DNA from 4 places in the Limnohabitans sp. genome. Region 4 is predicted to be linked to each of the others. Evidence: predicted binding sites of a transcription regulator. Region 4 holds the regulator's gene; each other region holds the start of a gene.
The links. The regulator FNR, encoded in region 4, switches genes on or off when oxygen is low (the NO sensors DNR and NnrR bind a similar motif). The targets are predictions, from matches to a motif close to TTGATNNNNATCAA.

Region 1 (3,479 bases), 1.7 Mb from region 4:
ACACACAGCGCAAACGCCTGCGGCCAGCAGGACCGTGGCCAGCAATCGGGTGGATGCTGCGGTCGATGTTGCAACCACAGGCTCGCGCCGCGATGGGCTTGGCACGGTGGGGGCGACGGATTTCATTTTGTTTTCCCTGAGATGGAGTGGGTGTGATCAGACAGTGCGCATGACTTAAATCAAGACCGAATACTAGGGTTTTTACTGATGCGACTCAACTTTATATTCATGATCTCAACCATTCATAATCGTGATAGTTAGCCGCTCGCCATGAACCCCATGCCTCCCAGCACCTTCCACACTCTGGACCTGAACCTGCTGCGGGTGTTTGACGAAGTCATGGCCGAACGCAGCCTGACTCGCGCTGCACACAACCTGGCCCTGACACAGCCCGCCGTGAGCAATGCCTTGCGGCGTTTGCGCGAGGCCTTGGGCGATGAACTGTTGCGCCGCCACGGTCACGGCATGGAGCCCACACCCCGGGCGCTGGCGCTGTGGCCCAGCGTGCGCGAGGCCCTGCGCCAATTGCAGGCGACCATCGTGCCCAGCGCTTTCGAGCCCCAGCAAGCCAACAGCACCTTTGTGCTGGCCATGGCCGACGCCACAGCGGCCGAACTGATGGGCGGGCTGGCCCGACAGCTGGAGTTGCAGGCTCCCGGTGTGTCCTTGCGCGTGGTGCCCCTGACCACGCGCGATCCGCGCAGCATGCTGGCCGACGGGACGGCCGACATCGCGCTGGGCTACTTTCCTGCGGTGCTGACCGATTTGACGGGACGCGCCCAGGCCGGTGAAGCTGTCGCATTTGAGCACCAGCGCCTGTACACGGGTGAGTACGTGTGTGTGATGCGACGCAGCCACCCTCTGGCCGAGCAGCCCATGACGCTGGAAAGCTATTGCGCCGCGCGGCATTTGCTGGTGAGCTTTTCCGGTCGCCCCCATGGTTTTGTCGACGAGGCCCTGACCTCGATCGGACGCCAGAGACGCATCGTGTTCACCGTCAACCAGTTCTTCACCGCTGGTCAGGTGGTGGTCAACTCCGACTTGCTGACGGTGCTGCCGCGCCACTTTGTGCCCACCACGGGCATGGGCGAGCAGCTGGCGTTGCGCGATTTGCCACTCGATGTGCCGCCTGTGCACGTCGAAGCGCTGTGGCACCGCCGCCTGCAACACGACAGCGCCCACCAATGGCTGCGCCGCCAGTTGCTGCAAGTGGCCCAGGCAGCTTTTGGCACCGAGGCCAAGCCATGAACATCCAACTTCTATCGGACTTGCACCTGGAATCCAACCCCGGTTTCATGCCCAGCCCAGCCCCTGGCGCCGATGTGCTGGTGCTGGCCGGTGACATTGGCTCTTACCAAAGCAACTCGGCGCTGGCCGCAGCAGGCGATGCCGACTTTGGCCTGCAGCGCTTTTCGCCGCTGCACGGCTGGCCCACGCCCGTGTTGTTTGTGCCCGGCAACCACGAATACGACGGCTTGGACTTTGATGAGGCCCACGCCCGCCTGCAGGACAGTTGTGCCCGGCTGGGCATCACCTGGCTGGAGCGCAAAGTGGTAGAGATGGGCGCGGTTCGCTTTGTGGGCACGACGCTGTGGAGCGACTTTGACGCGCTGGGGCCACTGGCGGGGCAGACTTTGCCAGAACCGACACCGGCCAAATTTCCAGCCCAGCTCCACCACCCCAACAGCCCGTACACGCGCCAGCTCAAGGCCCGCGACAAAGCTTTTCGCGCCGCCAACCATTACCTTCGCAAGGCCGCCACCACGCGCCAGGGCCAAGCCTGGTTGGCCGAAGGCCTGCGCGAGCAAGCGCTGCAGTGTCAGGACTGGCTCCAGCAAGCGTTGAACACCCCGTTTGCCGGTCACACCGTGGTGGTGACGCACTTTGCCCCCAGCCTGCACAGTGCCGACCCGCGCTATGGCCGGGTGCCGGGCACGGCGGGGTTTTGCAATGCGCTGGACCACTTGCTGCCCCTGGCAAGGCTTTGGTTGCACGGCCACCTGCACTGCCCCAGCGACTACACCCAACACGGCTGCCGCGTGGTGGCCAACCCGCTGGGTTATGCGGCCAAAAACGAGCAACTGCAGTTCAAGGCCCACTGTCTGCTGGCCGTCTGAAGGCCAGGCGCATCCGAGCGTCAAACCACAAACATCTGCTGCGAGCAGGCAGACTCGCTTTTTCATGACCCAAGTCAAGACTTGCTGCCAAGACGCGGGTTAGAGTCAAACCTTGTCTGATACCTCACAGGAGATCTTCATGAAAATTCTATTGGCCGTTGATGGCAGCGAATACACCAAAAAAATGCTCGCTTACCTGACCACGCACGATGAACTCTTCAGCACCAGCAACCAATACACCTTGCTGACGGTCAATCCTCAATTGCCCCCGCGTGCACGCGCTGCCGTGGGCAAGGAGATGGCCGAGTCTTTCCAGCGCGAAGAAGCCGAAAAAGTGCTGGGCCCTGTGACCAAGTTTTTGTTGCGCCACGGCATCGACGCCAAGACCATGGCCAAAGTGGGCCATGCGGGTGAAACCATCGCCAAGACCGCCGATACCGGCAAATTCGATCTGCTGGTGATGGGCTCACACGGCCATGGCACGCTGGGCAACCTGGTGATGGGCTCGGTCGCCACGCAGGTGTTGGCCAACAGCAAAGTGCCCGTGCTGCTGGTGCGTTGAGGCCGATACTTCAGCGGGCATTCAATCCTTCGAAGCAGGTGCTCATCACCTGGTCGAGGATCTGCGCATCGGTGTGCTGCTGGCCCATTTTCAGAAACTCCAGCACCGGGTCGCAGGCCCGGGCAAACAAGGTATAGAGGACCGCCACAGCGGGCAAACCCTGGTTGATTTGGCCCAAAGCCTGGGCCTCTTCGATCCAGCCGCCCAATGCGTCACTGACCTCCATCAGACCATCCATATAGTCCTTGCTGGCCATCAGGGTGGCGCGCAGGCTGGAGTTCTGGCTGGGCAAAGAAGGCATCTGGCCTTGCAGCTTGAGCGTCATGGTCCAGCGCGTCACGGACTTCAGTTTGTCCAGCGGTGACAAGCTGGGGTCCGTGGCCTGAATGACTTCTTGCGCCCGGCGCATGGCCGTGACCATGGCGGCACAGGCCAGCTCTTCCTTGCTGGTGAAATGTTTGTACAAACTGGCTTTGGCAATGCCCACTTCGGCCGCCACTTCGTCCACCGTCATCGCATCAAAGCCTTTTTCGGCCAACAAACGGTTGACCGACTGGATGATTGCTGCCTCACGGGCTGCGAGCATCTGGACTTTGAACGATTTTTTGGGTGCTGGAAGGGTTTTGGTTTGCATGACCGCATTTTATCCGCGCCGCCTTAAAAGTGACTCAATGGTTACCCTTGCATACCTTCAGGTCACTTCATGCACCCGGCCCGACGCCGGCTACGCCCTGGTGCACGGCCCATCGGGCCTGAACGCTCAGTCCGGCATGGGGCGCAACCGGGTGCGGGGTGGTCAA
Region 2 (3,479 bases), on a different contig from region 4:
CGCCACGAACAGTTCAAGGTGGATGGCCCCAAGGCCGTGGCCATGCGGGCCATGGAGATTTTGCAAGCGGTCTATGAGCGGGCTGACCGCCCGATTTCGCCCGACATGGTGCAACTCATGCTGGTGGGCGACAGCGGCGGCGAAGAGGCTAACTTGCCGGTACTGCAAACCCGCCGCGCCGACCTGAAGGCCCGCACACCGGTGCAAGCGGCTTATTTGGAAAGCATCGCCAGCCACGACATCAGCTTTGGCATTGGCCCGGCGGGCACTGGCAAAACCTATTTGGCCGTGGCCTGCGCGGTGGATGCACTCGAGCGCGCCAGCGTGCAGCGCATTGTGCTGACCCGTCCGGCAGTGGAAGCGGGTGAACGCCTGGGCTTTTTGCCGGGCGACTTGTCGCAAAAGATCGACCCCTACTTGCGCCCGCTTTACGACGCCTTGTACGACTTGATGGGCCACGACAAAGTGCAAAAAGCCTTTGAGCGCAACGCCATTGAAGTCGCGCCACTGGCTTTCATGCGCGGGCGCACGCTGAACAACGCCTTTGTGATCCTGGACGAGGCGCAAAACACCAGCACCGAACAGATGAAAATGTTCCTGACCCGCATCGGCTTTGGCGCCAAGGCGGTAGTGACGGGTGATGTGAGTCAGATCGACTTGCCCAAGGGGCAACTGAGCGGCCTGATTGACGCCGAGCGGGTTTTGAAGCGGGTCAAAGGCATTGCTTTCACACGCTTTAGCAGCGCCGACGTGGTGCGCCACCCCTTGGTGGCCCGCATCGTGGACGCCTACGACGCGCAAGGCAGCGCGCCGCTGAGGGCGGGCATCAGCACCCGACGCAAACCATTGACCAGCGACGATTGAGTTGCCTGCACTGCGCGGCGACGATACGCGCACCCAACACCCTACACACAGACTTTTCTTGCCCATGCCCTTGCAACAACTCCAACTGTCCCTGCAATTTGGGAACATCCCCAATGCGGCACGTCACCGCGCCGCCCTGCCCCGCCATGTGGTGTTACGAGCGATTCGCCACGCTTTGGCCGACGATGCCGAAATCACCGTGCGCATCGTGGGCGAAGAAGAAGGGCGTGCACTGAACAACAGTTACCGCAAGAAGGATTACGCCACCAATGTGCTGACGTTTGATTACGAGCAAGAGCCGGTGGTGGTGGCCGACTTGGTGCTGTGCGCCCCGGTGGTGGCCCGCGAAGCCAAAGAGCAGGGCAAAACGCTGGCAGCGCATTACACGCATTTGCTGGTGCACGGCACTTTGCACGCGCAAGGCTGGGACCACGAGAACAGCACCGCCGACGCGCAAGAAATGGAGGCCTATGAGGTGGCCATCCTGGCCGGTCTGGGGTTATCGAACCCCTACCTTTGATCTGGGATGGCCACAGCCTAGACGACCTGGTGTTTCACCCCCTCAATAACGGTAGCCAATGCCAACGCCATAGAGCAAAGGGTCCACCCGCAAGCGGCCCAAACTGCTGCCGTCGGCATACACATCGGTTCGTATATTGGTTTTTTTCACATCCAGGTTGATCGACCAATTTTTATCGATCGGAAAATCCACACCCACTTGGAAGGCAGTGCCCCAGCTGTGGCTGTCCAAAGTGACACCCGGTGGCAAAGACACGCCGCTGAAACGGGTGTAGGCGACGCCCCCGCCTACATAGGGCTTGAAGCCCTCAAAGTCGGTGAAGTGGTACTGCATCAGCAAAGTTGGTGGCAAATGCTTGAAGGAGCCGATATCGGTGCCGTTGGCATAGACCCGTTGCTTTTGGTGGGTGGTCAAGGCCAGTTCTGCGGCCAAGTTCTTGCTGAAGAAATACGTGAAGTCAATTTCTGCAAAGGTCTTGTTGTCAATGGACAGGCCCAAAGGGGTGGTGTCCTTGTTGACACTGTCCAAATGCACGGAGCGCAAGCGAATTTGCCACGGGCTTTCGCCCAGGCCTTGTGCCATCGCGCCCGTGACCGATCCCGCCAGCAACAGTGCTACCCACCAAGTTTGTTTTTTCATGTCGATTTTCCTTTTGTAAGCGAGAGACAAACCTCTCGATTTCATTGGAATATTGGCGACGATGTGTGCTCTTGATGCACATCAAACGAACACAGGCGGGACTCGCAGCCGCAGGTCCACTTGAGCTTCATCAAGGGTATGCGTTGCTATCTCGCACTGTGTGTGGCAAACCACTGAACAGATGGGGCTGCGCCAGTCAAAGGCGACGCACGATCTCCAGCGTCGCCGCGCTTTGGTTCATGGTGTAGAAATGGATAGCGGGCACGCCGCCGTTGATGAGTTGCTCGCAAAGGTCGGACACCACGTCCAGGCCGAAGGCCTTGATGGAGTCAGTGTCGTCGCCATAGGCTTGCAGGCGCAGCCGGATCCAGCGCGGGATCTCGGCCCCGCAGGCGTCTGAGAAGCGCAGTAATTGTGCTGAGCTGGTAATCGGCATGATGCCCGGCACGACGGGCACATCGACACCCAGTTTGTAGGCGCCGTCCACAAAACGGAAATACGCATCGCTGTTGAAGAAGTATTGCGTGATGGCCGAGTTGGCCCCGGCTTTTATCTTGGTGGCAAAGGCGTGCAAGTCGGCATCGGGGGACTTGGCCTGAGGATGAATTTCGGGGTAGGCCGCCACTTCGATGTGGAAATCGTCACCGGTCTCAGCTCGGATGAAGGCCACCAAATCGCTGGCGTAATGGAACTCGCCACCAGCACCGTAGCCGCTGGGCAAGTCGCCGCGCAAAGCCACCAGCCGCTTGACGCCCATGGCTTTGAGCTTGGCCAATTCAGCGCGCACCGAAGCTTGGGTCGCACCAATGCAAGAAAAGTGCGAGGCCGCAGGCACGCCCTCGGCCAGGATCGCACCCACGGTGGCAAAGGTGCCTTCTTGTGTGGAGCCCCCAGCGCCGTAGGTCACCGAGCAAAACTCTGGCTTTAAGCCATAGAGCGCTTGACGCACACCGCGCAGCTTGTCTGCGCCTTCGGGGGTTTTGGGTGGAAAAAATTCCAGGCTGATGGGCAGCTTCAAACCAGACATCTCAACACCTTCAAAAATTCAATAGTCGTTGGCCTTGGCATAGGCCAAGGCGGCCAGATCAGCCTCGTGGGCTTCGCGTGCTTTTTCGCGTGCGGGAGCCACTGACGCAGGGTCAGGCCAACAGGCCTGCACAAAAAATTCACGGTTGCCGTCGCCACCTTCAATCGGGCTGTCCAACCAAGCCGTCACTTGCATGCCCAACTCGGTCAAAGTTGTGCGCACACGGTTTTCGATGAACGGAAAATGGGTGTCGTCTTTCACGATGCCGCCCTTGCCCACTTGGCCCGGCTGCAGCTCAAACTGGGGTTTCACCAACATGAGCAACTGGCCCGTGGGCTTGAGCAAATGCACCACGCCCGGCAACACCAAGGTCAGCGAGATGAAGGACACATCGCCCACCATCAGGTCAAAACCCTGCAGCGCTTCTGG
Region 3 (3,479 bases), 1.7 Mb from region 4:
CCAATTTGGCGTCTTGCGCCGATTGCAGCTGCATGAAGGCACCCGTGGCCTTTTGCTGGGGCACGGTGGCGCGCACCCAGGCGTCTTTCACAGTCACTTGGGCTTGGGCCGACAAGGACACGGTCATGGCCAGAAAAAGGGCAGACACAGACAAAGCGGGACGGAACATGGATCACTCCTGGTGGTTATCGAACAGATGAAGAGACACAGACAGTGCGCAAGGCACACCCTATGAAGCAGGGTGCACTGGCACAGTTGGGCGCCTAAACCGACTCAGCCCCAGCGCGCCAGCGCATCAAGGGGCGGTGTTTCAGGCGAAAAAGATGGGGGGTGCGCGGGCTTGCCAGGGCTGACCCAGCAAACTGGCCAAGCGAGCCGCCGGCAGGGCTCGCAAAGCATGGGGCAAATCACCCGTTGGCAACTTGGCCAGTACATCGGCCGCGGGAGGCGCGATCAGGGGCAAGCAGGCGGGGCAGTCGAGCGCGGTGTGTGCCACCGTGCCATCCACATCAGCACCTGCAGCATCCACCGGCACCAGTTTCACGCCGCCAATGGCGCTGCAAACCAGTTGCACGGCTTCTGGCTTGACCAGCGGTGAGGCCACCGCCGCCCCGACAAACAAGGCAAACCACACCAGCACGAAGCGGGTGAGTCGGTGGGCATTGCGCAGGGATTGCAGGTTGAACATGGCACGAATTATGGCATTGGCCATTTGGCCCGCGCTTGTAACCGCCTGATGGCCAACCGAGCATGTGGCCACCTGCGCGGCCTACCCCTTGCCGAGCTGAACGGTCAACTGTGTGACCTGAGCGAGTCGGGTCTTGGGCTAATCTGTGATTTTTACCCTTTCTCGGAGACCCTCATGCTCACACTCTGCGGCTTTGCAGCCAGCAATTACCACAACAAAGTCAAATTGGCCTTGCTCGAAAAAGGCGTGCCTTTTGTCGAGGAGCTGGCTTGGGTGGGCGCGACCGATGCGCAAGCCAGCCCCTTGGGCAAAGTGCCTTACCTCAAGACGCCAGAGGGCGCGGTGTGCGAGTCGGCCGTGATGCTGGAATACATCGAACAAAAGTACCCGCAAAACCCCTTGATCCCTGCCGACCCGTTTGCCGCTGCCAAGGTGCGCGAGTTGGCGCTGTTTCTGGACCTGCACTTGGAGCTGGTTGCGCGCAACCTCTACCCCGAAGCCTTTTTTGGCGGCAAGGTGAGCGACTCGGTCAAAGAGAAAACCGCAGCGCAGCTCGAAAAGAGCGTGGCTGCATTTGCCAAGTTGGCCAAGTTCGCTCCCTTCATCGCGGGCGACAGCTTGACGTTGGCCGACTGCGCCGCCGTGGTGCACCTGCCCTTGGTGTCTGGCGTCACCAAGTTGATTTACGGCAAAGACTTCCTGGCCGAGCTGCCTGTGCGCGACTACCTCAAGATGATGGGCGAGCGCCCCCACATGCAGACGGTCAACGCGGACCGCAAAGCCAATATGGAATTGATGATGTCGCGCATGAAAGCCAAAAGCTGAGTCTGTGCGCTTGAGCGCTTAAGGCGCGTCAACCCCGGCCCATGGCCGATGCCATGCGGCAGCGGGGGTTGACCCACATCAATACCGCGTCACCCCAGGCGCCTAGGATGAAGCCATGACTTCATCCGACACCCCAAGCCTCTCCATTTACCGCGAGCGTCTTTTGCAAGAGCGCACGCAGCTGCTGCAGCGCATCGCCGAGCAGCGTGGCGGTCTGGTCTCGCGCGCTGACATGGCCGCGGACCACTTTGACAACAGCTTTCAGTCGCGCGCCCAGATCCGTTCTGAGCGGCAAACCGAGTTCGCCATCAACGAACACGAAACCGCCGAGCTGGGAGACATCGACGCTGCACTTGAGCGTATTGATGCGGGCACCTATGGCCAGTGCACCGACTGCGGCGTGACCATTCCGCCCGCACGCCTGAGCGCCTACCCGACCGCCAAACGCTGCATCGTTTGCCAGACGCGCAAGGAACAAGGCCGCTGATTGTCATGCCGCATGGCCCCACCGTGTGGGCGATGGCATATCGCGGTGTTTACCCAGGGCTTCGAGCTGCGGCGCTGCTATGCTGGAGTGCATGCACAGTCTTTTTCATTTCGCTTTTCACGTCACAGACTTGGATGAAGCGCGCCGCTTTTATGGCGATGTGCTCGGATGCCAAGAGGGCCGATCGACCGAGACTTGGGTTGACTTTGATTTTTTCTCGCACCAGATCTCGCTGCATCTGGGCGAGCCCTTCAAAACCACCTTGACGGGCCTTGTGGGTGAACACCTGGTGCCCATGCCGCATTTTGGCTTGGTCTTGCAAAAGGCCGATTGGCAAGAGCTGGCCGAGCGCTTGAAATCGCGCAGCATGCAATTTGTGGTCGAGCCCCACCTGCGCTTTGCCGGTCAGCCCGGTGAGCAATGGACCATGTTTTTCTTGGACCCGTTTGGTAACCCCATCGAGGTCAAAGGCTTCGCTGATTTCGAGACGGTTTACGCCAGTTGAGTCAAACGCGGCTCATGGTTTGACGGCTTCCAGTGCCTTGTCGGCGGGCACGGCTTTGGGACTCAGCAGCGGCACATCTTTCTTGGCCCGGGGTTTGCCGATCGGGCTGGAGGACTGGCCTCTTTGTGTGGCAGTTATGTCATCTTCACTGGGGTATTGCCCCAATAACCAGTAGTCAAACACCCGCCGTGCAATGGGCGCGGCCGCAGCGGCACCAAAGCCAGCGTTTTCGACCACCACAGCCAGCGCAATCGTCGGGGATTCCGCTGGGGCATAGGCCATATACAGAGAGTGGTCACGCTGGTACTCAGACAATTTGGCTGCGTTGTATTTGTCTTTTTGCCCAATCGTCACCGCTTGTGCCGTGCCGGTTTTGCCAGCACTGGTGTAGCCCGCTCCAGCAAACACCCGTGCCGAGGTGCCCGACGTGACGACGCCCACCAGGCCCTTGTGCACCACATCCAGGTGCTCGGGTTTGTAGCCCAGGTCCATCGGTGCTTGTGCAGCCACTTGCGTTTGTGCGTGGGTCAGCGCATCTTGTGTGGCGGTGACCACTTGCGGCTTGAACTGCAGACCCCGGTTGGCCAAGGTGGCCGTTGCCGAGGCCAGTTGCAACATGGTGAATGCGTTGTAACCCTGGCCGACGCCCAGCGAAATGGTCTCGCCGCTGAACCATTGTTTTTGATCGGGTTTCTTGAAATAGTTGCGCTTCCATGTGGTGCTGGGCAGGATGCCGCGCACCTCGCCTGGCAAGTCGATGCCCGTGCGCTGACCAAACCACAAAGGCTTCATGAAGTCATGGATGACGTCAACCCCCATTTCATTGGCCAGCGAGTAGTAGTAAACATTGCTCGATGAGACGATCGAGCTGACCATGTCCACCGCACCCAGGCCATGGTCTCCGTGGCTACGAAACGTGTGACCGCCATAGGTCCACGAGCCCGAATCTTGAATGATGGTGCTGGCGGAGCGTT
Region 4 (3,479 bases):
ACAGCTTTGGCTACTTGTGGCTTCCTGCTTTGGTGGTGATTGCCATTTGCAGTGTTTTGATGGCTCCGGTCGGCGCCGCAACTGCACACAAACTGCCGGTCAAACAACTCAAGCGCATTTTCGCCAGTGTGCTCTACTTGTTGGCTGCTTATATGTTTTACAAAGGCTTTTCCGCTTGAGTCATCCAGCCACTGCAGGTGCCAGCGCCACCTGAATGGGCAGTCAGACCACAGAATTTGACAGGGGCGTGATGCACCATGGGGCCTGATCATGCACCAGACCCCTCCACAAAGCCCAGCCCGATACGGCCGCCAGGGCCAGGCCTGCGACACGCATGCCCCAGGAGCCATCGCCCACCGACTGTAAGCGCAAAAACAACCACGGACCCGCCCACAAACTGAGGCTGCTGCCCAGCGCAAATAAGGCCATGGTGCCTGCACCTGCCAAGGGCTGACTGGTCAATGCCGCCACCATCAAAGCAGAATACAACAGACCACAAGGCATCAAGGCCCACAAACCGCCCACCATCCAGGGAGCCGCGCGGCCCCAACGGGTATTGAAACGGCGCACACGGGTCCACAGGCTGCGTGCCCCCTCGTCTAGCCAAAGCGGCTGACGAGCCTGCACCATCAGCAACAAGCCCAGCACCAGGGCAGCCACATGCAACAGTGTCCAGACGGGTCGAATGGCCGCTGACTGCGTCGTCAACCAACCCAAACCCTGGACGCTGGCGGCAGTTAAAGCACCCAACAACGAGTAGCCGCCCAAGCGTCCCAGGTGGAAGGCCAGCAACGCCTGACCCCGGCGCTCACCGGCCACCTGGCCCAGGCCCGCACAGGCTGCTCCACACATGGCCACGCAGTGTGGGCCGCCCAGCAGCCCCATCATCAAGGCCGTGATGGCCAAAGAGCTTTGCATCGCGTATCTGCTTCCAGGTCCTACAGCCTCATTGACTGCGAAGCAGAAGAGGCAGGCAAACCGCTTTGGTTCTTGCAGCAAAAGTGGCCACGGTCGGCCTGGGGACTTCGGTCAGTGTCAGGGCAAGAAGTGTCATGAGGTCATGGCACGTCGACATGCACCCACCATTCAGGTTTGAAGAAGGACATGTATCAACCTTGGATAAAAAAAATGTTCCAAACAATGACACCACTTTGACCGATTGTTTTTTTCCATGCATTGACTGAGGTCAAAATTTTTACCTGTTTTTGATGAATTCGAGCATCAAAAGGGTATCGCCGCCACTCCATTGGAATTTTGGGTTTAAGCTCAAGGCTTGATCTAAGGCAAATCCATCGCCCAACCATGAGATAAACCATGAATCCCCAAGCCATCAAAGTCGCCTGCTCCAATTGCAACTTGCGGGAGTTGTGCATGCCCATGGGCTTGAACGACCAGGACCTGAACCGCCTGGACGACCTGGTGGCCGTGCGTCGCAAAGTCAAGCGGGGCACTGCATTGTTCACCAACGGCGAAAAGTTCACCTCTCTGTATGCCATCCGTACCGGCTTTTTCAAGACTTGCCTGGCGACCGAAGACGGGCGCGACCAGGTCACAGGCTTTCAGATGGCAGGCGAGATCATTGGCCTGGACGGCATCGTGAACGACCAACACAGCTGCGATGCGGTGGCCCTGGAAGATGCCGAAGTGTGTGTCATGCCTTTTGACCGAATTGAGGAAATCTCACGCGAAGTCACTGCTTTACAACACCACGTGCACAAAATCATGAGCCGCGAGATCGTGCGCGAGCACGGCGTGATGCTGCTGCTGGGCAGCATGCGGGCCGAAGAGCGTCTGGCCGCCTTTTTGCTGAACCTGGTGCAGCGCCTGCATGCGCGCGGGTTTTCGCAGTCCGAGCTGGTCTTGCGCATGACGCGCGAGGAGATCGGCAGTTACCTGGGCCTCAAGCTCGAAACCGTCAGCCGAACCTTTTCCAAATTCGTGGAAGAGGGCACCGTGGAAGTCAAACAGCGGCATGTTCGCATCCTGGATGCCGAGGCCTTGCAGCGTATGGTGAACAACAACCAATGCCATTGATGCCACGCCGGGCATCTGAGGCCATCCGCCCTGTCAACGTCCTGACTTCTCCGAACACACCTCACCCAGCCCATTCACCTGCGCACAATCGACCGGCCGACCACTGCCCGTGATGGGGTGCATCTGGGTTGCGCCGGGCAACTCGCCGGTAGCGGCATGGTTTCGCCCCTGCATGGCTGGCGCATGGGTGATGCCCTGTCTCTCTTGCACGGCGGTGCGCGGCGTCACTTGCAGCACAGGGTCAGGGTTGGCCAAGGCAATGTAGAACGTGATGAAACCCGCCACCACCACTACAGCAGGACCGGCCAGCACCATCCACACCAAACCAAAGCGCCACCAGGCTTGTTCTGTCGAAGCAGGTTTCATGGCTTTGTTCATGGAAATCTTTCTGCAAGGAGATGCCTCAACGGGGCATCAGGAATATGGTTTTTTCTGTCAACTGCCCCAAGGACCGACCCGAAGGATCGGCAGCATCGATTTTGAAATCGATCGGGTGCGAGCCTGCGGTGACAGCATCGTACGGCACCTGCAACTGCACGGATACCCAACGCGACTCGGTGGCAGCCACCTGCACCTCGGACTCTCCCGCCAGTCGCAGGCCGGGTAAGCCATGTGCCTGCAACTTGAATGTCAAAACTTGTTCAGCTGCGTTCATGATTTGCAGTCGGTACACGTTTTCAATCTGGCCACCCGCCACGATGCGGGCCAAAGTGGCTCGGTCACGCTCAATGTCCACCTTGAAAGGCGTGCGCAGCCACAAAGAGACACCGACACCCAAAATGATGGTCGACAGCACTGCGGTGTAGATCAGCACACGGGGTCGGAAAATTCGTCGCAAGGTTTGAGCCCTTGTCCAGCCATTGTCTAAGGCATTTTGCGTTGAGAACTTGACCAGCCCCCGCGCATAACCGACCTTGTCCATCACCGTATCGCACACATCGGCGCAGGCCCCGCAACCAATGCACTCGTATTGCAGGCCCCGGCGGATGTCGATGCCCGTGGGGCAGACCTGTACGCACAAGGTGCAGTCCACGCAAGCCCCAAGACCCAAGGCTTGGGGGTCAGCTTTTTTGGAGCGGGCACCTCTGGGCTCTCCTCGCGCCTCGTCGTAGGTGACGATCAGCGTGTCCTTGTCGAACATGGCGCTTTGAAAGCGCGCATAGGGACACATGTATTTGCACACCTGCTCGCGCATGAAACCCGCGTTGCCATAAGTAGCCAAGCTGTAGAACAGGATCCAGAACACCTCCCACGGGCCAAAACCGAGTGACAGGATCGACGCCGTCAGCTCGCGGATGGGGGTGAAGTAGCCCACAAAGCTGAAACCCGTCCACAGAGAAAGCACGATCCAGGCCAATTGCTTGCCGGTTTTGCGTGCGAACTTGTTCAGGCTCGGGGGGGCGGCATCCAGCCGCAAACGGGACGATCGGTCACCCTCAAATTGG

Region 1: a site for FNR is predicted at 2,182-2,195, ahead of HEQ17_RS13760 (universal stress protein). Genes of this name have one in related genera too.
Region 2: a site for FNR is predicted at 2,095-2,108, ahead of HEQ17_RS02795 (OmpW family outer membrane protein). Genes of this name have one in related genera too.
Region 3: a site for FNR is predicted at 1,582-1,595, ahead of HEQ17_RS13355 (TraR/DksA C4-type zinc finger protein). Genes of this name have one in related genera too.

The regions. Positions count from the first base shown of each region.
Region 1 is NZ_JAAVVW010000003.1:2,161,487-2,164,965, reverse strand. Features, by position in the region: gene HEQ17_RS13775 (hypothetical protein) at 1-126, opposite strand, end outside; gene HEQ17_RS13770 (LysR family transcriptional regulator) at 280-1,248, shown strand; gene HEQ17_RS13765 (metallophosphoesterase) at 1,245-2,117, shown strand; gene HEQ17_RS13760 (universal stress protein) at 2,257-2,679, shown strand; gene HEQ17_RS13755 (helix-turn-helix domain-containing protein) at 2,690-3,313, opposite strand; gene HEQ17_RS13750 (alkaline phosphatase D family protein) at 3,381-3,479, opposite strand, start outside.
Region 2 is NZ_JAAVVW010000002.1:559,786-563,264, forward strand. Features, by position in the region: gene HEQ17_RS02785 (PhoH family protein) at 1-864, shown strand, start outside; gene ybeY (rRNA maturation RNase YbeY) at 929-1,384, shown strand; gene HEQ17_RS02795 (OmpW family outer membrane protein) at 1,427-2,023, opposite strand; gene metF (methylenetetrahydrofolate reductase [NAD(P)H]) at 2,220-3,050, opposite strand; gene HEQ17_RS02805 (TlyA family RNA methyltransferase) at 3,069-3,479, opposite strand, start outside.
Region 3 is NZ_JAAVVW010000003.1:2,076,680-2,080,158, reverse strand. Features, by position in the region: gene HEQ17_RS13370 (copper chaperone PCu(A)C) at 1-169, opposite strand, end outside; gene HEQ17_RS13365 (DUF2946 domain-containing protein) at 311-712, opposite strand; gene HEQ17_RS13360 (glutathione S-transferase) at 863-1,513, shown strand; gene HEQ17_RS13355 (TraR/DksA C4-type zinc finger protein) at 1,629-2,000, shown strand; gene HEQ17_RS13350 (VOC family protein) at 2,092-2,505, shown strand; gene mrdA (penicillin-binding protein 2) at 2,518-3,479, opposite strand, start outside.
Region 4 is NZ_JAAVVW010000003.1:423,968-427,446, reverse strand. Features, by position in the region: gene HEQ17_RS05120 (sulfite exporter TauE/SafE family protein) at 1-179, shown strand, start outside; gene HEQ17_RS05115 (sulfite exporter TauE/SafE family protein) at 223-918, opposite strand; gene fnr (fumarate/nitrate reduction transcriptional regulator Fnr) at 1,315-2,034, shown strand; gene HEQ17_RS05105 (nitrogen fixation protein FixH) at 2,068-2,412, opposite strand; gene ccoG (cytochrome c oxidase accessory protein CcoG) at 2,438-3,479, opposite strand, start outside.